Regions from separate parts of the Pantoea sp. X-Soil-ISGK-355 genome, predicted to be linked through region 4. Evidence: predicted binding sites of a transcription regulator. Region 4 holds the regulator's gene; each other region holds the start of a gene.
The links. Region 4 encodes LexA, which represses DNA repair genes until DNA is damaged. Its sites were predicted from a motif close to TNCTGTATGTACATACAGNA; they were not measured.
Positions count from the first base shown of each region.

Region 1: dinB (DNA polymerase IV) is a predicted target of LexA. The motif match lies at 5,144-5,163, and genes of this name have one in related genera.
Region 2: umuD (translesion error-prone DNA polymerase V autoproteolytic subunit) is a predicted target of LexA. The motif match lies at 4,398-4,417, and genes of this name have one in related genera.
Region 3: AC6I8J_RS20050 (YebG family protein) is a predicted target of LexA. The motif match lies at 2,918-2,937, and genes of this name have one in related genera.

Region 1 covers NZ_AP035971.1:920,951-928,153, reverse strand. The annotation lists gene pepD (beta-Ala-His dipeptidase) at 1-183, shown strand, start outside; gene AC6I8J_RS04045 (sugar ABC transporter ATP-binding protein) at 444-1,949, shown strand; gene AC6I8J_RS04040 (ABC transporter permease) at 1,946-2,947, shown strand; gene AC6I8J_RS04035 (sugar ABC transporter substrate-binding protein) at 2,973-4,040, shown strand; gene dinB (DNA polymerase IV) at 4,077-5,132, opposite strand; gene dpaA (peptidoglycan meso-diaminopimelic acid protein amidase) at 5,377-6,120, shown strand; gene AC6I8J_RS04020 (class II glutamine amidotransferase) at 6,091-6,858, opposite strand; gene lpcA (D-sedoheptulose 7-phosphate isomerase) at 6,910-7,203, opposite strand, start outside.
Region 2 covers NZ_AP035974.1:333-7,535, forward strand. The annotation lists gene AC6I8J_RS21950 (ParA family protein) at 1-553, shown strand, start outside; gene AC6I8J_RS21955 (ParB/RepB/Spo0J family partition protein) at 553-1,677, shown strand; gene AC6I8J_RS21960 (hypothetical protein) at 1,738-2,133, shown strand; gene AC6I8J_RS21965 (hypothetical protein) at 2,130-2,462, shown strand; gene umuC (translesion error-prone DNA polymerase V subunit UmuC) at 2,584-3,858, opposite strand; gene umuD (translesion error-prone DNA polymerase V autoproteolytic subunit) at 3,868-4,317, opposite strand; gene AC6I8J_RS21980 (helix-turn-helix domain-containing protein) at 4,500-4,754, opposite strand; partial or broken gene AC6I8J_RS21985 (DUF1281 domain-containing protein) at 4,987-5,103, shown strand; partial or broken gene AC6I8J_RS21990 (transposase) at 5,094-5,333, shown strand; gene AC6I8J_RS21995 (hypothetical protein) at 5,369-6,322, opposite strand; gene AC6I8J_RS22000 (LysR family transcriptional regulator) at 6,945-7,203, shown strand, end outside.
Region 3 covers NZ_AP035972.1:276,446-283,648, reverse strand. The annotation lists gene licT (BglG family transcription antiterminator LicT) at 1-345, opposite strand, end outside; gene AC6I8J_RS20055 (carbohydrate porin) at 509-1,840, opposite strand; gene AC6I8J_RS20050 (YebG family protein) at 2,561-2,902, opposite strand; gene AC6I8J_RS20045 (SIR2 family protein) at 3,059-3,853, opposite strand; gene AC6I8J_RS20040 (non-canonical purine NTP pyrophosphatase) at 3,850-4,410, opposite strand; gene AC6I8J_RS20035 (ABC transporter substrate-binding protein) at 4,561-5,460, opposite strand; gene AC6I8J_RS20030 (amino acid ABC transporter ATP-binding protein) at 5,457-6,251, opposite strand; gene AC6I8J_RS20025 (amino acid ABC transporter permease) at 6,235-7,161, opposite strand; gene AC6I8J_RS20020 (GNAT family N-acetyltransferase) at 7,171-7,203, opposite strand, start outside.
Region 4 covers NZ_AP035971.1:319,632-326,834, forward strand. The annotation lists gene plsB (glycerol-3-phosphate 1-O-acyltransferase PlsB) at 1-1,629, opposite strand, end outside; gene AC6I8J_RS01370 (diacylglycerol kinase) at 1,758-2,126, shown strand; gene lexA (transcriptional repressor LexA) at 2,232-2,846, shown strand; gene dinF (MATE family efflux transporter DinF) at 2,947-4,269, shown strand; gene AC6I8J_RS01385 (CsbD family protein) at 4,437-4,649, shown strand; gene zur (zinc uptake transcriptional repressor Zur) at 4,739-5,260, opposite strand; gene AC6I8J_RS01395 (conjugal transfer protein TraF) at 5,712-6,962, shown strand; gene dusA (tRNA dihydrouridine(20/20a) synthase DusA) at 7,069-7,203, shown strand, end outside.

The sequences.
Region 1 (7,203 bases), 600 kb from region 4:
CAGGTGATTCACGCCGGTCTGGAGTGTGGTCTGTTCAAAAAGCCTTATCCGGATATGGATATGGTCTCGATTGGGCCGACCATCACCGGGCCACACTCGCCGGATGAGCAGGTTCACATCGAAAGCGTTGGTCTTTACTGGAAACTGCTGACCACCCTGCTGAATGTGGTGCCAGAAAAGTAATTCTGTCACAGAAAAAGTCAACCAGGCTCCGGCCTGGTTTTTTTATGCCTGTCATTCACGCCCAGCATAATCCGCTGCCTTTTCCGCGCTTTACCCCGCAATTCCGCCACGTTCCCGCGGTTCGCTGGTCACAGCCGCCATTATGTCCGGATGTCTGGATGGCTAATAAGATTTCGTGCTAGCTTATGCGCTTTCGGCTGTTGCCGCGCCTGAATGTTCAGGAAAAAATGCGGCCAGTGTTTCTTCAGGAGAGTAATGACATGCCAGGGTTAAACCGCCTTGAGATGCGTAACATCTCCATCGCTTTTGGCGGGTTTGCCGCGCTATCGTCGGTGGATTTCCGCAGTGACGGCCATTCAGTCCATGCGCTGACCGGCGCGAACGGCGCGGGGAAGTCAACGCTGATGGCGATCCTGTCCGGCGCGCATAGCCACTACAGCGGCGAGATCATGCTGGATGGTGAGCCGGTCTCCATCCGCACGCCGCGTGATGCAAAACAGCTGGGTATCCATCTGGTTCAGCAGGAAGTGGATGTCGCCCTGGTGCCGCAGCTCAGCGTGGCGGAAAACATTCTGCTGGATCGGCTGGCAGAACCAGGCCACCGCTATCGCTGGGGCGAGATCCGCCGTCAGGCACAGGCCTTGCTGACGCAGCTCGACGTGGCACTGGACGTCAACCGACTGGTGGAGCGCTGCACCCTGGCGGAAAAACAGCAAATTCTGCTGGCGCGGGCGCTGTCGCACCACTGCCGCTTCCTGATTCTGGATGAACCCACCGCCCCGCTGGATCAGCACGAAAGCGAGCGGCTGTTTGCCGTGGTGCGTCGTCTGCAGGCCAGTGGGATCGGCGTAGTGTTTATCTCTCACCGCATCCATGAACTAAAAGCCATCTGCGACCAGCTGACGGTGCTGCGTGATGGCCGCCTGATTGAAACCGGCCCGATGGCGGCGCTGAGCGGCGAACAGATCGTGGAGAAGATGCTGGGCCATCAGCTCACCGATATCTTCCCGGCCCGCCGTGCACAGCAGGCACAACCACTGCTGCTGGCGGTGGAAGGCCTTCACGATGAACAGCTGCTGCAGGATATCTCGCTAAGGCTGCACAAAGGCGAAATTCTGGGCATCGCCGGTCTGGCCGGTGCGGGCAAAACCGAACTCTGCAAAGCCCTGTTTGGTGCCAGCAAAAGCCGCGTCAGTCGCGGGGAACTGCATGGTCAGCCGTGGCAGCCCCGCTCGCCGTACGACTCCGTCAGTCGCCGCATGGCGCTAGTGCCGGAAGAACGGCGCAAAGAGGGGATCTTTATTGATGAGTCGGTCGCGATGAACCTCAGCGTCAGCGCGGACGACAGCTTTTCGCGCTGGAGCCTGTTCGGGCATCGTCAGGCGTGGCGCTGGGCTGAGCAGGTTATCCAGCAGTTGCAGGTACGCACCACTGGCCCGGCACAGACACTGCGGCGTCTCTCCGGCGGCAACCAGCAGAAAGTGGCCATTGGCAAATGGCTGCGCAACAACGCTGATGTGCTGATTTTTGATGAGCCGACCAAAGGCGTGGATATCAAAGCCAAAACCGAGCTGTTCACCCTGATCGATAACCTGGCGCGCGAAGGGAAAGGCATTATCTACGCGTCGGGGGAATTTTCTGAACTGGTCGGCTTATGCGACCGGATTTGCGTGCTCTGGGATGGACGCATTGTGGCCGAGCTGGCTGCACGCGACGTGACCGAAGAGACGCTTTTGCTCTATTCCACCGGAGGAACCCCTGCGTGAGCAGTAAAGAAACCCGCCTGAACCTGACCCCCTCGCCGTGGCGTCACCAGTTGTTCGACTTTCTCTATAAATGGGGCATGTTGCTTACGGTGGTGCTCCTGATCGCTGCCTTTGGCCTGGCCTCCGACAGCTTCCTTGAACCCAACAACATCATCAACATTCTGCGCTCGATTGCGATTGTTACGGTGATTGCGATCGGCGTGTCCATCTCCCTGACGGTTGGCGGCTTTGATCTGTCGGTCGGCTCGACCGCCTCGCTCGCCAATGCCTTAGTGATTTCGCTGTTTGTCTGGTACGGCTTCGGCACGACCACCGCCATCCTGCTCACCCTGGCGCTCTGCACCCTGGTCGGGCTGTTTAACGCCTTCCTGATTGTGATCCTGCGCATTCCCGACATGCTGGCGACGCTGGCAACCCTGTTTGTGATTCAGGGTGTGGCAATGACCTACAGCTTTGGCGGGTCGATCACCGAGAATATGGTGCTGCCGAGCGGTGATATGGCGGAAGGTACCATTCCAGCGACGTTTGGCCTGCTCGGCCAGGTGCCGACCATCGTCATCATTATGCTGGTGGTGACCGTCGCCGCACAGCTGGCGCTGTCGCTGACTAAACATGGTCGCCGGATGTATGCGCTGGGCGGTAATCCGGAAGCGGCGCGCCTCTCCGGCATCCGCACCACCCGCTACCGGGTGCTGGCTTATGTGATTGCCTCTCTGCTGGCCGGTCTGGGCGGCATCCTGCTCGCCTCGCGTATCGGTTCATCGCAGGTCAACGCCGGAAGCGGCTATCTGATGGATGCGGTCGCGGCGGCGTGGATTGGCTTCTCGCTGGCCGGCTCCGGCAAGCCCAACGCGCTGGGCACGCTGGTTGGCGCGGTCATCCTCGGCGTGCTGCAGAACGGCCTGGTCATGCTCTCTGTGCCCTATTACGCCATGGACATTATTAAAGGGCTGGTGCTGGCGTTAGCACTGGCGATCACCTATATCCAGCGCCGCTGAGGCGCGTTTACCGGAGTTGATAACAATGCAAAAAATAACACTCTCGCTACTGGCCCTGAGCCTGCTGAACGCCAGCGCCGCCTTCGCAGACACCGTCATCCCGGTGCCTGCGGCAATCGCCAGCCATGATGGCCCGATTCGCATTGCGGTGATCCGCAATCTCGGCTCCGATGACAACACCACCCAGTTTGTTGCCGGTGCCATTCAGCAGGGTCGCCAGCTGGGCTTTAAAGTCAGCACCTTTCTCAGCAACGGCGACGATGCGCGCTTCCAGGATTTCGTAAATCAGGCGATCAGCCAGAAATATGACGGCATCGTGCTGTCGCACGGTAAAGCGCCTTACGCCAGCGGACTGGTGAAGCGTATTGCCGATGCCGGTATCAGACTATCCGTGTTTGATACCCCGGTGGATAATCCGATTCCGGGCGTCACCGTCACGGCGCAGGATGATGCTTCACTGGCACAGCTGTCGCTTGGCCAGCTTATTCACGATTTCAACGGCAAGGCGAATATCGTCAAGCTGTGGGTCGCCGGTTTCCCGCCGATGGAGCGCCGTCAGGTGGTGTATGAAAAACTGCTGAAAGAGAATCCGGGCATTCATCAGCTGGAGTCGATTGGCGCAGTGTCGACGGATGTTCAGGGCGATACGGCCAACAAGATTGGTGCGATTCTGGCGAAATACCCGAAAGGCAAAATCGACGCGATCTGGGGTGCGTGGGATGCCTTCAGCCAGGGCGCTTACAAAGCGCTGCAGGAGAATGGCCGTACTGAGATCAAGCTCTACAGCATCGATGTCTCGAACCAGGATTTGCAGCTGATGCGCGAGAAAAACAGCCCGTGGGTGCAGACGGTGGCGGTCGATCCTAAAACCATCGGCGCGGTGAATATGCGTCTGGTCGCGAAGAAGATTGCCGGTGAAGAGACACCAGCGACTTACCAGTTTAAAGCCGCGTCAATCTCTCAGCAGCAGCTCAACAGTCAGCCTGGCGCGGTGAACGTTGCATCGCTGAACAGGATTATTCCGGGCTGGGGCAGCAATGAGGATTTCGTTGCCCCGTGGTTTGCGACTCTGGCGGCGAAATATAAGAAGTAATCGGAGGTCAGCCTCATCGGGCGGTGAGGCTGATCGTTACAGACCCAGCAGCAGCTGACGCTCCAGCTGGGGATCCACCATGGTGACATGCAGTCCCACCAGCCGCACGCCACGCCCGGCACGACGCTCATCCCAGGTTTTCCGGGCGATGGCAATCATGTCCTCTTTATTCAGTACCGGCCAGATATGCTCCTGGGTCGTCTGCTGGAAATCGCTGAATTTCAGTTTCACGCCCTGCCGCGCCACCTGTTTGTCAGGTCGTATCTGCGTCAGCCGGCGATCCAGTTCAGCATAGAGAAAGTCGATAATCTCCAGGCAGGCGTCCCAGTCGCTGATATCTTCTGCCAGCGTGCGTTCCACCCCCAGCGATTTACGCTCGCGCTCGACGATAACTTCGCGATCGTCAATGCCGTTACTGCGCTCCCACAGCACCCGGCCAAACTTTCCAAAGCGCTTCAGCAGCAGCGCTAAATCTGCCTTCTGCACGTCGCCACAGGTGACCAGCCCCATCTCCTCCAGCTTTTTGGCCGAGACCTTGCCGACGCCTGGAATTTTCGCCAGCGGCAGGGTCAGCAGAAAACCGGCCATCTCTGGCGGGGTAATCACATACTGTCCGTCCGGCTTATTCAGATCCGAGGCGATCTTTGCCAGAAACTTAATCGGCGCGATACCCGCTGACGCGGTAAGCCCGGTTTCACGGTAGATGGTGGCGCGGATCGCCTGCGCCATTAGCGTGGCGGAGCCGTGACAGTGCGGACTGTCGGTGACATCCAGATAGGCTTCATCGAGGGAGAGCGGTTCGATCAGCGGCGTGTAGCGGGTAAAGATATCGCGAATTTGTGCGGAGGCTTCTTTATAGGCGTCGAAACGGCCTGGCAGCAGACGCAGATGCGGACATAACTTAAGTGCCATGCCGGTTGGCATGGCACTGCGCACGCCAAATTTGCGGGCCGGATAGTTAGCGGTGCTGATCACGCCGCGGCGTTCGCGGCTGCCACCAATAGCGATCGGGATATCGCGCAGCTGGGGATTATCACGCATCTCCACCGCGGCATAGAAGCAGTCCATATCGACATGAATGATTTTACGCATACCCCCTCCGGCACTGGATAAGTATACAGTTGGCAGGGGTAACTGCAATATTTGTCGCGCCCACAATTAAAGTTTACAAATTTGTGGCCGAATATCTTTCAGTAAATCGCGAATCTGGCTGTCGGCGTCTTGCTAAAAAAACAGACAATGTTTAATGTTGCGCTGCGGTAGCGGACAGTTCCGATAATGCAAACAAAGACGCACATTTTGCGTCATGTTCTCTTCACCTCAAGGTATACACAGCATGGGCAAAATCGCACTCCTGTTTGCGATGATTTTACTGCCAGCCCTCAGCATGGCAATGACACCCGAACCCGTCTCAGCGGCACCGGTCAGCAAAGAATTAAAGAAGCAGTTACTCGGTACCCCGGTCTATATCCAGATTTTCAAGGAAGAACGCACGCTCGAACTCTACGGCAAAATCGGTAATGAATTCCGCCTGCTGGATACCTATCGCATCTGTAACTTTTCTGGCGGCCTCGGCCCGAAACGTCGTGAAGGCGATTTCAAAAGCCCGGAAGGTTTTTACAACGTGAAGCTGAATCAGCTGAAGCCGGACAGCCGGTTTTATCGCGCGATTAATATTGGCTTTCCGAATCAGTACGATCGTAATCAGGGCTATAGCGGCAACTACCTGATGATTCATGGCGACTGTAAGTCGATTGGCTGCTATGCCATGACCAACGCCTATATGGATGAGATTTTTACTTATGTGAACGCGGCGCTGCGTAACGGCCAGCAGGATGTCAGCATCAGCATCTATCCGTTCCGCATGACCGACAGCAACATGCAGCGTCACCGCTACTCCAGCGATGCCAGTTTCTGGCAACAGTTGCAGCCGGGCTATGCGTACTTTGCGAAATATCACCAGCCGCCGATGGTCAATGTCGCCAGCGGGAAATATGTGATGAACAGCAGCCCGGCACCGGTGTTAGCCAGTCCCGAAGCCGCTTCACGTTCATTCCTGGCGCTCTCCAAGGCAGAATAACGCCCATTCACCTGGCGCAATCCGTTGCCAGGTTTCATTGGCCGTCAGTGGCTGCGTAGCAATCACCGTCACCACGTCATGCGGCGTGGTGTGCTGCTGAAAATCAACCTCCACATCCTGATCCAGTAACTGCGCCCGGCCAAACGGTGCCCGGCGGGTTATCCAGAACAGGTTGGTGGAGCAGAAGGCCATCAGATAGCGGCCATCTGACAGCAGCATGTTAAACACGCCCTTCTGCCGTAACGAACCGGCCAGCTCTCCGATAAAACGAAACACCGCAGGCCAGTTGCCCGGCGTGCGTGGATAGCGTGTCGCCAGCTGATGCAGGATCCAGCAGAACGCCTTCTCACTGTCCGTTTCGCCCACGGGCCGGAATGTACCGGTCTCCAGTTGACGATAGCCTTTAAGCTGACCGTTGTGTGCGTAGGTCCAGTTTCGGCCCCACAGCTCGCGGGTAAATGGGTGGGTGTTTTCCAGCGACACCTGACCACGATTCGCCTGGCGGATGTGCGCCACCACCGAATGTGATTTGATCGGATACTCCTGCACCAGACGCGCAATCGGCGAGTTAAAGCTCGGCAGCGGATCTTTAAACGTACGACAACCTTTATCTTCATAAAAGGTAATGCCCCAGCCATCTTTGTGAGGCCCGGTTCCACCGCCCCGCTGAACCAGTCCGGTAAAGCTGAAACAGATATCCGTGGGAACATTGGCGCTCATCCCGAGCAATTCGCACATAGCCACCACCTCTGATTTTGCGGCCTCCCGTCAGGCAGGAGGCCAGCGCAGTTATTTCACCATCTCTTTTTCGATCAGCAGCATCAGGATGTGGATCACTTTAATGTGGATCTCCTGGATGCGATCGGCATAACCAAAGTGCGGCACGCGGATTTCAATATCGGCACTGCCTGCCATCTTACCGCCATCTTTACCGGTCAGGGTGATCACTTTCATCCCCTGCGCACGCGCAGCTTCAATCGCTTTAATAATATTGGCAGAGTTGCCGGAGGTTGAGAGGCCCAGCAACACATCGCCTGGTCGTCCTACCGCTTCCACATAGCGCGAAAAGACATAGTCATAACC
Region 2 (7,203 bases), on a different replicon from region 4:
CAACGAATTGCATGAAATTAACTATCGTCCGCAGGACTGTATCTTCGATTTTAAAGAACGCATCAGTGAGCTGCGTAAGCACTACGACTACATTTTTATCGACTCGGCGCCAGAATATAACAACCTTCTGATTGCCTCTCATCTTGTTGCTGATTATCTGCTGATCCCAACTCTTCTGGAGAAATCATCACGTATTGGCGTCGGAAAGCAGCTGTCGTACATGCAACGTATTCGTAAAAATTACAACCCGGAACTTAAATACCTGGGAACCTATATCACCCAGGCGAATGTTCAGAACTACAATCAGCCTCTCCTTGATGGCTATCTGACCGCGGTAGAGACAGAAAACCTGCAGCGTCTTTTTGACATCCTGCAGGAGAAAAACTATGGACCGGAAACGGTGCTTGCTTATATCTCATGGGTAAAAAATCTTGCCAAAGAAGCTATTGAGCTTGGCATGACCATTAAAGAGTACTCCCCATCAAGTAAGCCTGCGCTGCAGTATCAGGAACTGAGTAAGAAGATTGTTCAACTGACACAGGGAGTTCACTGATGGCTGCGAGTAAGTTTCAGAAGAAATTAAACGCGCTCAAAACTTCCGGTCCGGCTGTAAGCGCCATGCCTGAAGTCGCCGCAAGTGTAGCAGCCCGTAATGCACCTGCTCCGGTTGGAACGCCAGAAGCATCAAGGATTCGGGCAGAAATTGCCCGCCCTGGTTTGGAGCCTGAGGGGCAGATCGTGCGCGTCAGAGCTGATGAAATTTATGAGGTCGAGCAGGTTCGTCCGGAAGATGATTTTGATGAGGAGGTCATTTCCGGCATGGTTGATTCGTTCAGTGAGTTCGGTAACCTGACGCCCCCCCGCTGTTTTCCTAAAGACCGTAAGGGCTACCGCGTATGGTTTGGCGCTACGCGTATCCGTTCAATGAAAAAGCGCGGTGATGAATTTATTGATATCTATGTTGGTCGGCCGCCGAAAGATGAAAAGCAGCGCATCATGGGGCAGCTTATCGAGAACCTGCAGCAATCGGGGCTCAAGCCTTTGGCGACCGCGCTGGCTTTTGAACAGCTGAAAACAGACTTCAATATGACAGGGGAGGAAATCGCCCGCTCACTCGGCAAGCCTACAGCTTTTGTCAGCAAACATATCCGTATTGGCTCGGCACCTGAAAAGATAAAGGCCCTGCTGAAAAATAAATCCATCTCTGATGTAGATCTTGCTTACACGTTGATTCAGATCGACAACATAGATTCAGGTGCGTCAGACCGGCTGATTGAAAAGCATAACGCTGGCAGCACCTTGACCCGGGCCCAGGTTAAAAAGGAACTGGATCGGTTGAAAGGGCGTGATGTCAGTAGAGCATCGACTAAGGTTTCGCATGCGAAATCTCAAAGCGGTGATGATGTTCTCCAGCCAGATAATGAAACTAAGATTTCGCATGCGAAAGCTCTCACTACTGAATCTGGTAATACTTCTCCGAGTGATAAAAAAAACCAGTATCAGGCCGCTGATGTACCGTGCTCTTTAATTCCAGTAGTGAAGTTCAACGGTACTGAAGTGACTGTCCTGCTTCATAAGATGCCCGATGAGTTTGGTTTTATATGGCTTAAAACCGCTGAAGGTGAGCTGTATGTGCCCGCCAGCGATGTAGAGCTCATAGGCCTGAGGTCTGAATAATGCCAGCATACTCCTCAACACCTTTTCAGCAGCTATCTGCCCAGTTTCCGCGGGAGCATCGTGCAAATATGGGCAAAAGACGAAGATCAAAGTGCAGCTGAAGCAGCCAGAACATTGACCGAACATGCGCGACATCTGAATATCATTTCGCGAGAACTTGCTGTACCTGGTGCTGCTCTGAGTGAGTGGAATAAACGCAAACAGCCTCCTTTGTGGGCAGCTTTGGCCGCGTTTGACCTGATGCTCAAACGAGGATGGCGCCCCGTAAGTAATGAGGAATGGGCCGGCTTTGCGTCCCTTATTTTAAAGCTGTCATCTGGTGTGAATCTGGACAGACTGTCAGAGAGTCTGCCTGCAGATATCGACCTGAAAATTGCTTCGGGCTGGGTAGCTGCAGCCATCGAGGAAGACCAGCATTATCGGGTACGTAAGAAAATGGCTGTGAAACCAGAATGACTTTCACTGAACTTGATAACGCTTTAGCTGATACCGGAAGACGCTCACTGGCTTCACGGCTTGTGTTTGCGCTTGCTGATGGGCTTGATAAAAATCTAAGTGGCCTGAATCTTGATGAGTTTGAGAATCAAAGTGGGTATATCCGTACAAACATTCGTTCAGTTGCCGCCGCTTTGAAGGAATCAGGCATCATTGAAATCCAATATTATGACGATAGAGACCCGGAAAACGAGGCTATTGTAATGGGCAGAGTTTCCCGCGGACGTTGGTCAAAACAGCATTACAGCCTGACTGACTCAGTGAAAACCCTGTTGAGACGACAAGTCTAATTTCGCATGCGAAATCTGCAATGGGTTTAACGCTGCTTCTGTAGCCAGTTTTACCGCAAGAGAATATCCGGCAGAGCATGCCGGATAAAGCGAACAACCCAAAATCTTTGCTTTCTCATTCTCACAAGACGCGAGCAATAGGGATGTCATCCCACCGTGTGGTCCAGGCCGGCGAAAGCATCTCCCGCTTCATCTTCCACTCTGTACTCACTCCCTGTCCTGCAAACCATACATTACCCAGCCCGGACTGATTGATACCGTCCAGCACCTTCATCAGCTGTGCACTATTGGCCCGTGGCTGCACATCATCAAAGAGATTCAGCTGACTGACGCCATTCGGGGTGAAGTCATCGAGCATAATGCCGGCTTTCATGTACCGGCGGTCTTCTAACCAGATACGATCAAGCGATCGTATAGCGGCCTCAATAATATCGCGTGTATCCTGAGTCGGCAGGCTGAGCTTCTCGCCGGCACTGTTACCATAGAAAATCTCATTCTCTGCGTGAGGTGATGTCCGGATGAAAACGCTGATGCGCCTGCAGAACTGACGTTCTCCTCTTAGCTTCTCTGCAGCGCGGGTCGCATACTGACAAATCGCCTGCTGCATGAGTATCTTAGAGGTAATGCGCTCTCCAAAAGACCTTGAACAACAAATCTGCTGCTTAGCAGGCGGCAGCTCCTCAAGTGGGATACAGGATTCACCGTTCAGCTCACGCACGGTCCGCTCAAGCACAACACTGAAATTTTTCCTGATAAGGGCAGGGTGCGCGTGCGCCAGCTGCAGAGCATTACTGATGCCTATCAGGTTAAGCCGTTTACCGATACGTCTGCCGACTCCCCAGACTTCCTCCACTGGCTGTTTTGATAGAAGCGTTTCAGTACGCCTGATATTGCCCTGAGTCAGCGCCAGTACGCCACGGAACTGTGGCCATTCCTTACTCGCCCATTGAGCACTTTTTGCTAGCGTCTTGGTTGGACCCATACCCACGCCTACTGTCAGGCCGGTCGTAGCCAGCACATGCTCGCGCAGGCGCCGACCAAAATGTTCAAAGTCTTCGCAGCCGTCGATACCGGTCAGGTCCAGAAACATCTCGTCGATGGAATACTGCTCCACGCGGGGTGTCATTTCTTCCAAAGCCGTCATAACCCGCTGGCTGAGACTGTGGTACAGCGCGTAATTTGAACTGAAGACATGCACCCGCTCTGCATAATCCTGCGCCTTAATCTGAAACCAGGGCGCGCCCATTTTTATACCGAGTTTTTTGGCCCCAGCACTGCGCGCGATGACGCAGCCGTCATTATTGCTGAGTACGATGACTGGCTTACCACGCAGATCGGGACGGAATAATGCCTCGCAGCTCGCGTAAAACGAGTTGACGTCGGCCAGTCCGAACATGTGCAAGGGTTACCTCCCGCGTGCACGCGTGCTGCTGAAGAACCAGGTAACGACGCCGAGCAGCTGCAGATCTTCCGGATAGATAACGGCATAAGCAGGATTCATGGGCAGCAGCGCAAGGCGCGGGCGAAGCTGCAGCCGCTTAACAGTGAATTCACCGTTAACCTCAGCTATAACGATATCACCGTGAGAGGCCTGTTCGGCGCGATCAACCACCATGACATCGCCATCACAAAGGCCAAGATCCTGCATACTGTTACCACTGGCACGGACGAAGAAGGTCGACGCCCTTCTGCGAATACAGAGCTCATTGAGATCGAGTTCTTTTTCAACGTAATCCTGGGCAGGGGAAGGGAAGCCTGCGGGGCAGTATTCCCCATATAAAGGGATTTTCACAGGCGGCGTGAAAAGGGCTGGCCACAAAACCGTCAGGCCCTCAGCATAGATTGCCGGTTTCATAGTCCCGTATTCCTGACGTGATAAGACGCGGTCAGAACCTGTTTAAATAAATAATGCATAGAAAATTCCCTCCCTTTGGTTACTGTTTATTTATACAGTATTATGGAGGCAAATTTATGTGACAAGCAAAGCGAAACAGCTATCATGCTTTAGCTAGGCATGTGCATGAAAATAATGGAATTTTATTTTTCGTCTACAGTGCTGATCATCTGGTTAATTAAATGCACCATGCTTTCACTGCTGATCTCCTGACTTTGTATTGATGGCAACACGTTAATTAGTGACAGCGTAACGGTTGCCAGTGCTATCGAACGTTTTACCGTATCCGCATTTTCATAATCTTTGTAAGTACGCAGGCTGACGCCAAGTTCAGCTGCTGCACGTTCCCTTTTCCAAAGCAGACTCTTGCGCCAGAGTTTAAGCTGCCAGCCTGTCATTAAATACCCCCCGTTAAGTGAAAAAGTATTATTCTCGAAAAGTGCAGAAACTGCACTTTTTTTAAATCAAAAATTCATTTCTATACTCACTTTTTGCCGCCGATTTTCTTTATCGGTTCTGCAAGTAATTAATTCGGGTCGCCTGACAGCTGTTATAGCCATTCAAATTCCGGAGTATCACGCTCCTTGCCGTCGGGCAGCGCCGTGCAATCCATTGACTGAAGAGCAAATCATGCCTAACTGGTGTGCAAACAGGCTGCATGTGACCGGCCTGGCGGAGAACGTGATTCAGGTGCGGGGAGAGGTGCGTCCTGCATATGCGCGGGCGGAAGGAGAGGGTATCCGCCTGACATCCGAAAAGCTATCTACACCACGAATGCCATCGAATCGCTGAACAGCGTGATCCGAGCCGCCATTAAAAAACTCAAGGTGTTCCCGACAGATGACTCAGTGCGAAAGGTAATTTATCTGGCAATCCAGTCGGCATCGAAAAAATGGAGTATGCCGATCCAGACCTGGCGGCTGGCGATGAGCCGCTTTATTATCGAGTTCGGTGACCGCCTGAGCGATCACCGTTGACGTGGTAGCAGTTACACAGAATTATTTACAAGATCTTAAATCTTATTTTCATACTCACTAACTATACCATTTTTTACTCCATAAATTACGTTTGAAGAAATTGATTCAAAATAAACATATCCAATTATTTGTATAGCATTGACTATTATGCAAAACATTGTGACTAAGAATAGAGATAAAGACGATGAGTTGTAATTTGTTAAGTAAACGAACTCCCCGTAATACAACGGGCCACACATTGCAAATGCTAGCGACAAAAAAACAAACCCTTTTATTACTTTTATCATGGATATAGAAGAGTTTATCTGCTCTTTTACTTTTTTATCACCCAAAAGATAAAGGTTTAAATCTTGTGACTTGGTTGTTTCCACTATGAATAAATTGAATATATGTGGGTATACCATCGATATATCCTTTGTTTTATTCAGATTCATAATCTCGATTCTTCGTGTAACGAATAGCGAGCCTAACCAAATAACCATGAATACAGGCATGGCATAACTCGCTATTGTCGCTATACCTATCAACGATACGCTAGACGCCATGTCACCTATTTTAAATGGGATAGTTAGTGTTGATTCTATGTTAACTATCTCTATTTTTGAATTGCTCTCATCCTTTATTTTTTTGTCTAACCAGTCTATTGCTTCATGATAATTGGAGATTTTATTCTTTTCAGGAAGCCCCGACTCTATTTCATTGCGCGCAACATACCCCGTACTTGATTTTATAATCTCTTTCTTTAATACATTGTACATGAAATCATTTAGTTCACTGGTTGATTTTACTTCATCAAGATCCAGCTTAGCTAAACTCTTATTTATTGAATCTTTCCTGATGGAGAAATACTCATTCTCTATCGTTGATTTACTCTTCCCTGCTTTGATCCCTACCTTTTCCATTCCTTCCTGCAAGCCTAGTATGTACGAAACGTTTTCATTGATAGCTGATATTTGTTTTTCAATTGATTCTATTTCGCTTTTATTCATCTCAATTTGATGCTTTATATCTTTGTATGAATTTATTAATGCGAACAGGTTTTGGCTGCTTAATGTGATTAATAAGGAGCAAGTAAGAAAACTAGAAACAACCACAATGATGCTCATGTATAATAATCGATCAAATCTTTTCCCCAGCTCGTACAGCCTATCCATTTTTTTCACTTTTAGATGTTGTTTTGGCTGATGATATCACGGGCCTTTCTTTTGCACTAAACAACCTATATCAGATAGCCGGACTGCGGTTCCTCGATGAGTGGACGGTGAGCGGCTCGCCGTCTGCGCCCGTCATCTGTGACCGCAGCGACTGCGGGTAGGAAGATTACCGGCCCTGATATTTTCACCCGATGCCGCCCCGACCGGCGGCATCTCTCAGGTTAACGATAAGATACCCTCTTAACTTGCAAGCGGAGAACAGGATTAAAAGGGCCATTTTCGAAGGACAGGCAAAGTGAAGGTCTGCTTTGAGCGAGGAGCGAACTGAACAGTACTAGGACTATCATCCTGAAACGGAAGTGCAGGCAAAAGAAAAATAACCTTAAACCTTATAGACAGCCTTTTCCTGAGCATTTAGCCTCAATTAAAATTGTTATATCTATCAGGCTGCTTCATTATGAAAAATGATATCAGAACCCTCGACCTTAACCTTCTTAAGGCTCTTGATGCGTTACTGGATGAAGGAAGCGTGACTCGGGCTGCTCAGCGCCTCTCTCTGACGCAGCCCGCCGTCAGTGGCATGCTTATTCGCTTGCGTGATTATTTTGGCGATCCACTTTTTGTTCGCACCAGTCACGGTATGGTCCCTACACTGCGGGCCAACGAACTTTCTATACCGGTAAAACAAATCCTCACCGATATCGCCATTCTGCTGA
Region 3 (7,203 bases), on a different replicon from region 4:
ATTTTTAATCGCCAGACCTTTTTTCTGTCTTTCAATGGCAAAGAAGCAGTGGTCGGTCAGCGTGATATACAGACTCTCCTGCAGTTTCCCGAGACGCTGTATCGCAAGATCAATAATGCAATTGGAGGTCGTCATCACTTCAGGCGGGATTTGATGTAACAACTCCTCCAGCCGACGGACCAGCAGATCACTTTGTGGTGCAAACACTTTCTCAATTTGCGCGTCATTGAGACTGTCGCCGACGCGCTTCTGGAAGGCCAGCCCACGTCCCATGACGACCTGCTCGCGCCCCTGCTCATCCTGAACCATCACCACGTTATTATTCAGAATTTTGGCGATTTTCATCGGAACCCCAGAAACAAAAAAACCTGACATCCGGCAGAGGCCAGAAATCAGGTTTTGCCTGCCTAAGCAGTAACAATCCAGTCCGGGCACTCTATCAGTTTTATTCGTGACCTCAATCTGTCAGGGTAAAAAGCGTGACAGCGATCGAAATCCGCTTATTAACTTAAAAAGTAACCACCGTTTTGAGTTCAGTCACCCAGGCATCCTGCGTATGGGCAATACCCGCCGGACGATGCCAGTACTGAAGCCCGGGTTGCAGTTCCAGCCAGGAAACGGGGCGGAATCGGTAATAGAATTCTCCATTCAGTGAATGGCCAGGCACCGGATGATAAGCCGCATCGTTGTAGTCAGAAATACCACTGATCGTGTTCATGTAGCGCTGGTTACGCGCGTATTGATTGCTCATATCTGTCCAGGTCAGGCCAAAACCTATCCAGTCTTCAGGACGAGCGTCAGACAGACCCCGATAGCGGAGCGAAGCCGCATAGACCGAGTGCATGTAGTTAGTGCGTTGATCGGCCAGGCTCATACTGAATGAAGTACTTAACCCGCGACTTGCGTCATCCTGATGTCGCGTCAGTTGCTGATTAAGTCCGGCGTAAAGAAACCCTGTCCGGTTATGCTTCTCATCACCGCCGGGATCACTGACTCCCGCGCCACCGGACCGGCCGCGATAGAGTTCAGTTTGCGGAGCATTGGTAAAAACTACGCCCAGGTTGTAGGCTCCCGGCAGGCCATTAATGATTGGGCGGGCTTCGATCTCAACCGGCAGCAGGACACCTTTGCTGCGTCGGGTGGAACCACTCCAGGCGTGATGACGACTGGAAGCGTCCGGGTTCTGCTCCATCACGCCGCCTTTCAAAGTGACAATGGGCGTTAACCGGTATTCGAGCGTGGTTCCCCATGTATGAACGTTCCAGTTATTCCAGGTTAGTGAGTTCGCGGATTTTCCGCCACATTGTGAAAGCATCTGGAAATCACAGGGTATAATCTGATCGAAGGTCTGAACCTTGTTCATCATTCCGATACGCCATGTTATACGCCGATCATCAAAACTTCGGGCAAAGGTCAGCCAGCCCAGTCGGGTAATAGATTGTCCGCCCCAGCTCTCCTGCGTGAGATCGTTAACATTCACGCGAGGATCCTGCACCCGTCGCGTGGTCAGATCATCGTTGTGATTGCGGTTAACAATGTTCGCTTCAATACGTGCATCGGGAATATTTGTCCAGCGCGACAAATCCTGATTAAAGGTCAAAGCAAACTGATCGATATAAGCGACGTGTGACGCATGATTGTATCCACCGCCGCCATTCCAGCCAATTTCATTCAGATAACCCAGGTTAAAGGTAAATCCATTATTGTTAAGCGATTTACGAAGACCATACATATCACCCAGAACGGGATCCGGTGGAGATTCAAACCCTAATACCGTTCCGCTCCATTCCTGCGCTGTCGACAAGGGTGAAAAGGTCAATAATGAGAGTGCGCACAGCATGCTTTTATATTTCATCTTAGCAACCTGTTTTTGATTTTAATGATGTACGGTTCGCAGGAGAGCCCTGAACCTGCTTTGCTCAACGTCATGTTTCCCTGGCCTGAATAGGTCGATTCGTTATCGCTATGGTTATTAATGATTTACGCTATGACGGAGTAAATTTATGGCAAAAAAAAACCTAAACCCCCCACAGTGGTTAAGACTGTGGAACGCTTAGGTTTTGCCTGTTATCCAGTAACAACCCTACGCTGAAAACGGCTCTAACCTAACACTGCTTTTTAAAATTGAATAGCACTGCCGGATTATTTCACAAGAAAATGTGAGCCGATTAACAATTAATATCTCTTATTTCATGTGACTGGTGTTAATTAATATTTAAAATGAGGTAAGAAATCACCAGGAGAATATCATATTAGTTTTCTTGCTAATTCATTCAATTAAGACTGATGATGTTTATGCGTAGAGTTAAAATACGCAAACGGCGTCAAAGCTTAAAAATGAATGATCAAAAATCCAGATTATTGAATCCTGATTGATGCTATAGCGCTGAGTTCAAAAATGTAGCTGGTTGATTTGCGTGATTTACAGGGAGATTGCAGGCGGGCATTCAGCACAAGGAAATGACAGGAGGATGTGTTTTGTATGTCCTGACAAAAGGTCAGATAAATCCGTTAATCAGAAACAACAACGCCGGGAGGGTCGCTTCCGGCGTTGTGGCAATTACGCAGCTTTAACGGGGCGTACTTTCTTCGCAGCAGGCTCTTCCACCTGCTCATCCGCACCATTATCTGCCACGGCTTCAGGCTTCGTCGCGCCTGCGGACACGTCCGGCAGTTTGCTGGTACGCAGAATATGCTGCACTGTGTCTTTCTGCTCTGCAATCAGCAGGCCCAGCGTTTCTGCCTGAGATTCATCCAGTGCAGGTTGATGCTGTAACAGCCAGTCAGTAAAGGCTTCGGCCATATCGAGCATTTTGTCGTAGGCATCGGCCTCTTTCTTATTGGCAAACGTCATCTTCTCTTCACCCTTTCTGACTACAACAAATTTTGTTTCAACAGCCATCTTTTCGCCCTCAGGTACTGTGTATACATACAGTATATCATGCCGGTTATGCTTTGCCAGCAGAGAATCAAGTCTACTTGCTACGCGCAGGCTAACCTTAACCGGGCGCAGGTTTTTTTCTTTTTCCTGCCGCTTCTCTGCCAGAAGCCAGGCTGACTACACCAGCAGCTCTTCAAGGAACATCGCCAGCGCCTTACGCGGATCGTCTTCTTCGGAAACGATCACCTCGATCCCCCACTGCCCCAGCACCTCTTTGGCTACCGGGTTATTACGGTTAGTGAACAGATACGATTTGGGCCGGGCTGTCGCCAGCCCGGTGCGGCCCCACATCTTGGTCAGACGGTAAAACAGCAGGCGGATGTTGAAATCGCTGATGCTATAGCCGACAAACAGCACAGAGTTGCCCATTACGTCATGGGTCAGTTTGATGTCGAGCGGTGAGTCGAAATAGAGGCGTTCAAAATAGCTGCTCTCATCAAGCACGATAGAGGTGTCATCATCGAAGTCACCGTGCAGTTTGATAATGTGACGTTTATCTTCGGTCAGTGAGACCAGGTCAGCGGCGTTCGCCACTTTATAATAGGGAACACCGTGCGCATCGTGCGCTGCTTCCAGCCAGCGATCGTAGTTGGTAGTGTAGATACGCGAGAAATTACCCTGAGTAATCATGGTGTGAATTTCTGAAGACCGGACATCGATATCCGGGCGGTGCCACTCGCGATCCATCCAGCTGCGCAGCGGGCCAAGTGAACCTTTCTTCTGTTTGTAATATTCCGCCAGCGACAGATGCGTGCCGTAGGTATTAAAAATCTTAGGATCGTAGCCCAGCTCATTTGCGAGGTGAGCAATCAGTTCATGCCACTCGGGTAAGCCAAAATTGCGCGAAATACCGGCACCGGCAAAAAGAATCAGTTTGCCGGAATCATAGGCGCGTTTGAGTTCAGGTTTCATGCCACTCCCCGCGAGGTTTTTAAAAAGGTGGCGAAGCGATCCAGCGCGATGCGCCGCATTGAGATCTCGTTCTTGAGTTCGCCCATTTCTGCAAAGGTCTGCTCATAGCCTTCGGGAATAAACACGCAATCCCATTGAAAGCCGCGCGTTCCTGCAGGTTTAGGGGCGATGGTGCCGCGCAGTTCACCCGAGAACTGATACATTTTGCGGCCGTCGCAGTAGCCGAGCACCGTTTTGGCCGTCACGGCCTGGCTGTCCAGCCCCTGCACCAGCGCGGTAAAGCGCTCTGCGTCCAGGCGGTTCCAGAAGATGCGGGTCAGACCGGCCGGCAGACCATTCAGGCCGTCCAGATAGAGGCCGGTATGCTCCACAAACAGTGGCCGCCCAATCAGCGAAAAAGCTTTGGTCAGTTTATCGCGCACCAGGTCCAGCTCGTTTTCAGTCTGAATTTCTTCGATGCGACGGGCGATGGGCAGAACTTCGACCCCGATGGGTTCGAGTATTTTGCGCACCTCAGCCAGTTTTGGCTCATTGGCAGAAAGGAATCTGATTTTCATGGGGCTTCCAGGTCAATTACTCCGCCACGCAGTGAGGATTTTTACGAAAACAGGCGGGCAGGATAAATCACTAACGCTGGAGAGTGTAGTTCAATTCTGTGGGCATTAAATTACAGAACCGGCTTCAGCAGGAGAGCCGGTTCTGTAGCCTCAGTAAACAATGCCCGGTGGATTCACCGTGGAGTGTGTAACCGCTTCATCCTGTTCACCCCAGCGGGCCAGCACCTGCTGATACTGCCCACCTGTAATGGTGCCATCCAGAGCGGCTTGTAAAGCCGGTGCCAGCCCATTGCCCTTTTTGGTGGTCACGGCAACCCAGGCGCGAAATGGACCGCTGCCAACCAGCTTTGTCTGTCCGCGTGAGGCCACTTTCCAGGCGGCCATCGAGTGCGGACCAAAGATCGCATCGGCTCGTCCCGACAGCAGCGTCAGCGTCGCTGAGGCATCATCGGTAAGATAGACTGGCGTCACCGCAGGCAGACCATTGGCCCGATTCTGCTGATCCCAGCTCAGTAAGATGCGCTCCTGATTGGTGCCCGACGAAACGATAATCCGCTTACCGGCAATATCAGGCGGGCTGTTTATCTGGCTGATTTTACTGTCGCTTTTTACCGCAAAGGCGTGGTTATCAGCGCGATAGGTTGCGAAATCGAACTTCTTCTTACGCTCTTCGGTAACGGCAATATTAAACATGGCGACATCATAACGTCCGGCGCTGATGCCCAGCGGCCAGTCTTCCCACGAGGCCGGAACCAGCTTCAGCTTTAATCCCAGACTGTCAGCCAGCAGCCTGGCAATGTCCGGATCGCTGCCGATCCGCGTGACGTTGTCAGACGCCAGTAGCGACAGCGGCGGAGAATTAGTCGCGGCGGTTGCCACCGTCAGCGTACCGGGTTGTATAAAGTGAAAGCCAGCCGGGATTTTCGCGATCGCCTGCGGATTCGCCGGGGCATGGATTGGCGTCTCATTTTTCAGCACATCGAGCTTCTCCGCAGCCGAACAGCTCAGCACCGGGAGCAGCGTCAGCGCTGTTAAGGTCAGCGCCCTCATAACACGCGCGCCAGGAAACGGCGGGTGCGCTCATGGCGCGGATTGTTCAGTACCTGCGTCGTGCTGCCCTGCTCAACAATCCGGCCATCCACCATAAAGACCACGTTGTCCGCCACTTCACGGGCAAAGCCGATCTCATGGGTCACAATCACCAGCGTGGAGCCGGAACGCGCGAGCTTTTTGATCACGTCGAGCACTTCACCGACCAGCTCCGGATCCAGCGCCGAGGTCGGCTCATCGAACAGCATCACGCGGGGATTGAGCATGAGTGCGCGCGCAATGGCGATACGCTGCTGCTGCCCGCCCGACAGATGACGCGGCCAGGCATCGGTTTTATGGCGCAGGCCGACAATGTCCAGCAGTTCACCCGCCCGCGCTATCGCTTCAGATTTCGTCAGCTGACGATGGGCAATCGGCGCTTCAATCAGATTATCCAGCACATTGAGGTGCGGAAACAGATTGAAGTTCTGGAACACGTAGCCGACGTTGATACGCTGCCGCAGAATCGCCTTCTCTTTGAGTTCATACAGCTTGTCGCCGCGCTGCTGATAGCCGATATAGTCGCCATCGATCTGAATGAATCCCTCGTCGACCCGCTCCAGATGATTGATGGTGCGCAGCAGCGTGGATTTGCCCGATCCGGATGGCCCCAGAATCACCGTGACCGAACCGGGTTCCAGCGACAGCGAAACATCATCCAGCGCTTTGTGTTTACCAAAACGCTTGGTCACGCCGGTAATAGTGATGGCACCTGTTGTGTGAGAAGTGCGGTAATCAATGGCTTCGGACATGGCTGATCTCCTCGGTCGGATGAAGTGGCGTGACGCGATTGCGCCATTGTTGCCAGCGCGAAGGCTGCGGCTCACGGTTCACGCTGCGGGCCAGCCAGCGCTCAACGTAATACTGAATCACGGACAGGACGGTGGTGATAATCAGATACCAGGCGGCACCGACCATCAGCAGCGGGATCACTTCCTGATTACGGTTGTAAATCATCTGAATGGTATAAAACAGCTCCGGCATCGCCAGCACGTAAACCATCGAAGTCCCTTTTGCCAGACTGATGATCTCGTTGAATGCGGTCGGAATAATGGCGCGCAGCGCCTGCGGCAGAATGATGCGGAAGGTCCGGCGTGAGGCGGAAAGCCCCAGCGCGGAGGCGGCTTCAACCTGCCCGTGATCGACGCCGAGGATCCCGCCGCGGATAATTTCTGCACTGTAAGCCGCCTGCACCAGCGTCAGACCAATTACCGCCGCCGGGAACTGGCCCAGCACATTAATCGTCTGAAATGCGCCCCACGACAGGCCGGTAAACGGAATGCCGATCGACAGCGTGTCGTAGAGGTAGGAGAAGTTATAGAGAATGATCAGCACCACGATCAGCGGCAGCGAACGGAACAGCCAGATGTAGCCCCACGCCAGCGTGCTCAGCAGCCACGATGAGGAGAGACGTGCCAGCGCCAGCAGACCGCCGAAAAAGAGGCTGAATATCGTGCCCAGCAGGGTCAGCAGTAGCGTCTGACCCAGACCGTGCAGGATCACCGGATCGAAAAACCAGCGGGCAAACACGCCCCATTCCCAGCGCGGGTTAAAGGCCACTGACTGCACCACACCCGCCAGGATAAACAGCGCCAGAATAGCGCCGGCGGTGCGCGCCGGATAACGTGCCGGGACCACCTGTAGATGTTGATGTTTGCGCATCGTCACTCCTTAACTCGCCTCAGCGACGTTATAAACGCCGAT
Region 4 (7,203 bases):
ACGGGTGAGTGAGCGCTGACGTGACGCCAGCAGGGCGGTGACACAGAGGTTCATGGCGTTAGCCGCGCCCGCTTCATTGATACGCACCATCAGGCTGGCAGCAATATCGTTGACGGTTGGGGTTAACCAGCTGGGACGCTGCGGCTCAATCGGATCGATGGCATCGCGCCATTCCGGCACCCGCTTGTTGAGATAGTTGACCAGCGGCAGGGGTTCGCCAAAGTTCACGTAACCCTGACCGAGATTGCGCAGCTTGCGTAAGCCGCGCACCATCTGCATGAAGCCCTCTTTCTCTTTGGCTGCGCCGCGCAGTTCTTTGGCGTACGTACCCACTTCCATCACATGTTCATAGCCGATGTAGATCGGCACCAGCGTGATCGGGCGATTGCCGCCGCGCAGCATCGCCTGCAGCGTCATAGCTAAAGTGCCGGTTTTCGGGTCCAGCAGGCGACCGGTACGAGAACGGCCACCTTCAACAAAGTATTCAACTGAATAACCGCGGGTGAACAGCTCGCCGAGATATTCGCGGAACACCGTGGCGTAGAGCTTGTTGCCTTTAAAGGTACGACGAATAAAGAACGCGCCCAGACGACGGAAAATCGGGCCGGCTGGCCAGAAGTTGAGATTGATACCGGCAGCAATGTGTGGCGGCACCAGGCCCTGATGATAGAGCACATAGGAGAGCAGCAGATAATCCATGTGGCTGCGATGGCACGGCACATAGACAATCTCGTGGCCATCCTGCGCCAGCTGACGAACTTTTTCGCCGCCATTGACGTTGATGCCCTGATAGAGACGACTCCAGAGCCAGCCCATCACGCGGTCGGTGACGCGAATCGCTTCATAAGAGAAGTTGGCGGCAATTTCTTCCATCATCTCAACGGCATTCTGCTGCGCTTTCTCATGGGAGATTTTTTTGCTGCGTGCTTCATCTTCGACGGCTTTTTCAATCGCTTTGGATTGCAGCAGACGGTTGAACAGATCCTGACGCGCCGGTAAACGCGGGCCAATCGCCGCCAGCCGCTGACGGGCAAAATGGATGCGCGCCACGCGAGCCAGCTTCTGGGCGATCGACTTATCCGTACCGTGCTCCGTGGCCATACGGCGCAGTGAGACGGTCGGCGAGAAGCGAACAAAGCTGTCGCGTCCGTGCCAGATCACCGCAAAGAACTTCTGTACACCGTTCAGCACACGCAGGTGTGGCGTGGCTTCGCCCTGGACTTCACGTCCTGGTGCGCGGCCAAACATTACCGTGACCGGCAGCATCTGGATATCGAGCTTAGGATTATTGCGATGCAGATCGAGGTAATCGTGAAAGATTTTCACCGATTCGACGCTGGGCACAAAGTAGGGGAATACGCGCGGGCCATCGTGGATAAATACGTGGCGCGGCAGCAGTGAACCATCAATCTCCAGCGGAGAGAGCGGATCAGGCAGATGATGCCGCAGACACTGCGCGCGTAAAGTCAGTAAGTCGGCCTTCGAATCGTAAGGCAAAACATACATAATAGGTCGGGTCGGATCCAGACCATGTTCAGACACGGGATCGGCCGGAATGGCCTTACTTTTTACCAAAAACGACAGTGGTAAATTAAGCAATTTGTAATAGAGTTTACGCCAACCTGACATAGACAACATGAAGCCTCTTGTTAGCAAAGCGCCGCAAGCATACCAGAAAGTGCAGCGAAGATCTGTGGTGGTGCCAATTGCACGCAGCCCAGACATTGACGTCAATCCGATAAAAGGGTTCCCACATCATGGCAAATAATGCCACCGGACTTATCAGAATAATTAAAGCCGCAGGTTACTCCTGGCAGGGACTGCGTGCCGCCTGGCAACATGAAGCGGCGTTTCGTCAGGAAGCCCTGGCTGCGCTGGTCGCCATTATTATCGCCTGCTGGCTGGATGTCGATGTGGTCTCACGCATCCTGATGATTGGGTCGGTGGTGCTGGTGGTCATTGTCGAAATCCTTAATAGCGCCATTGAATCCGTGGTCGACCGCATCGGTCAGGAGCATCATCCGCTGGCGGGCCGGGCCAAAGATATGGGATCTGCGGCAGTACTGATCAGCATCTTACTGGCACTCTTTGTCTGGATCGCGCTGCTCTGGACACATTTGCGATAAGCGTTCCATATCGCGCCGGAAGCCGCGTTTTGCCTGACAATCGGTTTCCATTTCGCCAATACCTGTATATACTCACAGCGACTGTATAAACAACCAGGGGGCGGGATGAAAGCATTAACCAGCAGGCAGCAGCAGGTCTATGACCTGATTCGCGACCATATTTCTTCAACAGGCATGCCGCCTACGCGCGCAGAGATTGCTGCACAACTGGGCTTCCGCTCACCGAATGCGGCAGAAGAGCACCTGAAAGCGCTGGCGCGTAAAGGCGTCATTGAGATCGTTTCCGGTGCATCGCGCGGCATTCGCCTGCTAATGGAAGAAGAAGCCTCAGAAGGCATACCGTTGATTGGCCGGGTTGCTGCCGGTGAGCCAATCATGGCGCAGGAACATATCGAAACCCACTATAAAGTGGATCCGGGCCTGTTTAAGCCCTCTGCCGACTTCCTGCTGCGCGTCAGCGGAATGTCGATGAAAGATATCGGGATTATGGATGGCGACCTGCTCGCGGTACATAAAACCCAGGATGTGCGCAATGGCCAGGTTGTCGTTGCCCGCATTGATGATGAAGTCACCGTTAAGCGCTGGAAAAAGCAGGGTGCTATCGTGCATCTGCTGCCTGAAAACAGCGATTTCGACCCGATTGTTGTCGATACCCGTGCACAGTCCCTGACCATTGAAGGTCTGGCGGTTGGCGTGGTGCGTAACGGCGAGTGGCTCTGATTCTGAGGGCTGCGTGCATTCGCTTTCTCTGATGCTATTCTGTCTGCCCTAATTTTGTCGCTGCCTGTTTTGCGCAGCGACACTGAGCACGGAACGGCGAATGCGCTTTCTCACGGCAACGGATAAAAATCTCTGGCGGCTTGCGCTGCCGATGATCCTTTCAAATATCACCGTTCCCTTACTGGGCGTGGTCGATACTGCAGTTATTGGTCATCTCGACAGCCCTGTCTATCTTGGCGGGGTTGCGGTCGGGACCACTGTGACCAGTTTCCTCTTTATGCTGCTGCTTTTTCTTCGAATGAGTACGACTGGCCTGACGGCGCAGGCGTTTGGTGCCGGTGATAAAATGGCGCTGGCACGTGCGCTGACCCAGCCGCTGATGATTGCGCTGCTGGCAGGTGTACTGTTCATCGCTTTACGTTATCCGATTATTCAGCTGGCGACCCATCTGGTTGGCGGTAATCCCGCGGTACTGGAACAGGCGGCGCTGTTTATTCAGATTCGCTGGCTCAGTGCACCCGCCACGCTGGCAAACCTGGTCATTCTGGGCTGGCTGCTGGGCGTGCAGTATGCGCGCGCGCCAGTGATCCTGCTGGTGGTAGGCAATCTGGTTAACATCGGGCTCGATCTCTGGCTGGTGATGGGACTGCACTGGGGTGTCGCGGGGGCGGCAACCGCCACGGCGCTGGCGGAGTACATCACGCTGGGTGTCGGCGGTATCATGGTCTGGCGAGTCCTGAAGCTGCGCGGTATTACGTTAAGCCTGCTGAAGCAGAGCTGGCGCGGTGACAGCGGCCGGCTGCTGCGGCTGAACCGGGACATCATGCTGCGCTCATTGATGCTGCAACTCTGTTTCGCCTCGCTGACCGTGCTGGGCGCGCGGCTGGGCCCGGATGTGGTGGCGGTTAACGCGGTATTGCTGATGTTCATTACGTTCACGGCCTATGCGCTGGATGGCTTTGCCTACGCAGTTGAAGCTTTTGCCGGCGAGGCCCATGGTGCAAAAGATGGCGGCAAACTGCTGCGTGTCTGGCACTCTGCCTGTCGGCAGGCGGTGGTGGTAGCGCTGTTCTTTTCCCTGACCTATGCCATTGCTGGCCCGCAGATTGTTACCCTGTTGACCTCTCTTCCTTCGCTGCAACAAAGTGCTGACCGCTATCTGGTCTGGCAGATCGTTATGCCGCTGATCGGCGTCTGGTGTTATCTGCTGGATGGGATGTTCATCGGCGCAACACGCGGACGTGAGATGCGTAACAGCATGGTGGTGGCAGCAGCAGGCTACTTTCTGATGCTGCTCAGCGTACCGGCGCTGGGTAATCACGGACTGTGGCTGGCGGTAACGGTTTTCCTGGCGCTGCGCGGCCTGTCGCTGTGGCTCATCTGGCGTAAGCACTGGCGTCAGAACAGCTGGTTTGATGCCTGAGTCAGTCGTGGCTGCACGCAAGCCGATACAGATTATTCTGTATTATTCCACGGTTAATAAATTGGCTACTATAATTAACTCTATGCAGCGCAGTTAACCAGCGCTTTATATCGTTATTTTGTTAAGTAACAAGATAATCATTAAACCCCGAGGATTGGAGGTCTGCCATGAATAAAGATGAAGCCAGCGGCAACTGGAAGCAGTTCAAAGGCAAAATGAAAGAGAAATGGGGCAAGCTGACCGATGACGACATGCAGGTTATCGAAGGTAAACGCGATCAGCTGGTCGGCAAAATCCAGGAACGTTATGGCTATGCGAAAGATGAAGCAGAGCGTGAAGTAACCGACTGGGAAGGTCAGAACAAAGATCACCGCTGGTAATCTGATACCAGGCTGATAATCAGCTAAAAGCTTTCCGGCGCGCCCGCCCCGGAACGGCACAGGGACGGAACAGCACAAGGATGTGCAGATTACCCGCGTTTGCCCCGCTTTTTACCCTCATCCTGATGGTCATGCTCGCAGCTTTCATGGTGCGTACAGGCTTCGACCGCAGCACAATTTTCACATAAACCATGCGCTTCAATCACGCTATGACGTAAAGCGAACTGTGCTTCACCCGCCAGCGTTGCGATAATCTTCTCCACGCCCTGCGCCTGTTTCTCCGTTACCGCAGCACAGCGGTCACAGACCAGCATCACCGATGTATGTGCCGGTGCCTCAAAATGGTGGCACATGACGTAGCTGTTGTTGGATTCCACCCGATGAATGAAACCCTGCTCCAGCAGGAAATCCAGCGCACGATAGACCGTGGGCGGCTTAGCCTGTGGTTCGCTGATGCGGAGCTGATCCAGCAGATCGTAAGCGCTGATCGAGCCAGGCTGTTCGGCCATCAGGCGCAACACCTCAGCACGCTGCGAAGTCAGACGTACACCGCGCTGCAGGCATATCTTTTCAGCCTGAATCAAAATTTGCTGCGACGTCATGTTTGTCATGAAAAATTCTCCGCTGGATAAGTGATGTTATTTTATCACACATAGTTTTTCGGCGCTGATGTTCGTTTTCGCCTGGTAAAACAGCATTATTTGCCTGATAAAGCAGCATTTTAAGCATTTCAGCCGCTATCTATCTCAAATCTGACGAGAAATCAGATCCATTTTCAATCGACCTGAAGCGGAATTTGTTGGTATTTTGCTTTGCATCTCACTGAGTTAAGAAGTAATGTTCAGAAAGACTTAAGGAAAGTCTGGCATTATTTGAAATACCCCGACGCAGTTTGAACAATTACAACGGTTTTTTGATTGGAAAACGTCCAATCCTTTGAATTAAGACACTGTTTCCTTTGAATTCACAGCAATAACGCGTTAGCCAGGGTTCACAATAGGGCTAACAAACTATTCAGTCGTTGAATGTTTCAATGACAATTTCTCAGGTGATGGCAGGCAAATGGTGAAAAAATCCGCTCAACGTTCAGCGCTGAAGTATTCCGCTGCAGCGACCGCGCTTTTCCTTTCTTCTTCCGCCATGGCGGCAGGGACCTGGTATGATGCACGTAATGACGCCATGGGCGGGACCGGCGTAGCATCTTCTGTTTATGGCTCAGCAGTGCTGGCGAACCCGGCATTAATGACGCGTGCTAAATCTGACGATAACGTCAGCATTATTTTCCCTTCAGCGGGAATTCAGGTGACTGACAAAGATAAGCTGATCGATAAAGTCGATGATATTACGGACACCGTAGATCGCTATCGTGACGTGATTGGTAATCTGACTTTTGCAGATTATCTGCGTGGCTACCCTGAACTGCGTGCTGCCTCCGGCGATGTTGCTGACAAGCTCAGCGATTTGCGCGGTAACAAAGCTCACGGCAGTGCAGGCGTGGCCGTGGCCGTCACGATCCCCAATGAGACTCTGCCTTTTGCGTTTATTACCAAAGCCTACGGTACGGCGCACGTCCGTGCCAACGTGGTCCAGGGTGATATCGACTACCTGCGCGGTGTCGCTAACGGAACGGTGCTGCCACGTCCGGGCGATCAAAATAACCTTCGTTCCAGTGCGAATGGCTTAGCGGCACTGACCATTGATTATGGTGTGGCGGTGGCGCATGAGTTCACTATCGCCGGTCAGCCGGTCTCAGTGGGCGTGACGCCGAAAGTGCAGAAAACCTCGCTCTATAACTATACTGCCAGCATCTATAACTATGACAAGAACGACATCAACAATAGCCAGTATCGCAGCACCGACACCGGCTTTAACGTTGATGCCGGTCTGGCAACCACCTTTGCTGAAAACTGGACGCTGGGTGTGACCGGACAGAACCTGGTTTCGCGTGATCTGCAGACCAAAGAGGTCAACGGGTTCCGTGATACCTACCAGATTCGCCCGCTGGTCACCACCGGCCTGTCCTGGGATAAAGGTCCGTTTACCGTGACCGGCGATGTGGATCTGACGGAAACCAAACGCTTCAAAACGCAGGATAACAGCCAGTATGCGGCAGTGGGCGCGGAATACCGCGTGCTTGACTGGCTGCAGCTGCGTGCCGGTTATCGTGCGGACATGCGGTCTAACGACGAAAATGTTGCCACCGCAGGTTTTGGTCTGTCACCGTTTAACAAAGCTGTCCATCTGGATCTGGCCGGCTCTGTGGGGGCTAACAATACCTGGGGCGCGATGATGCAGCTGGGCTTTAACTTCTAAGCACGTTATTCAGGCTGTTCGGGGGCGGGCGATGCACTATCGCCCGCCCTTGTGTTATCCTTGCACAGAATTCCATCACCCTTAATTACCGGATTGTCTGCGCTTCATGCCTAATTTCTCTTCGCAACGTTTCTCTATCGCCCCCATGCTCGACTGGACCGATCGCCACTGTCGCTATTTTCATCGTCAGCTGACCGGCGACACGCTGCTCTACACCGAAATGGTGACCACGGGCGCGATC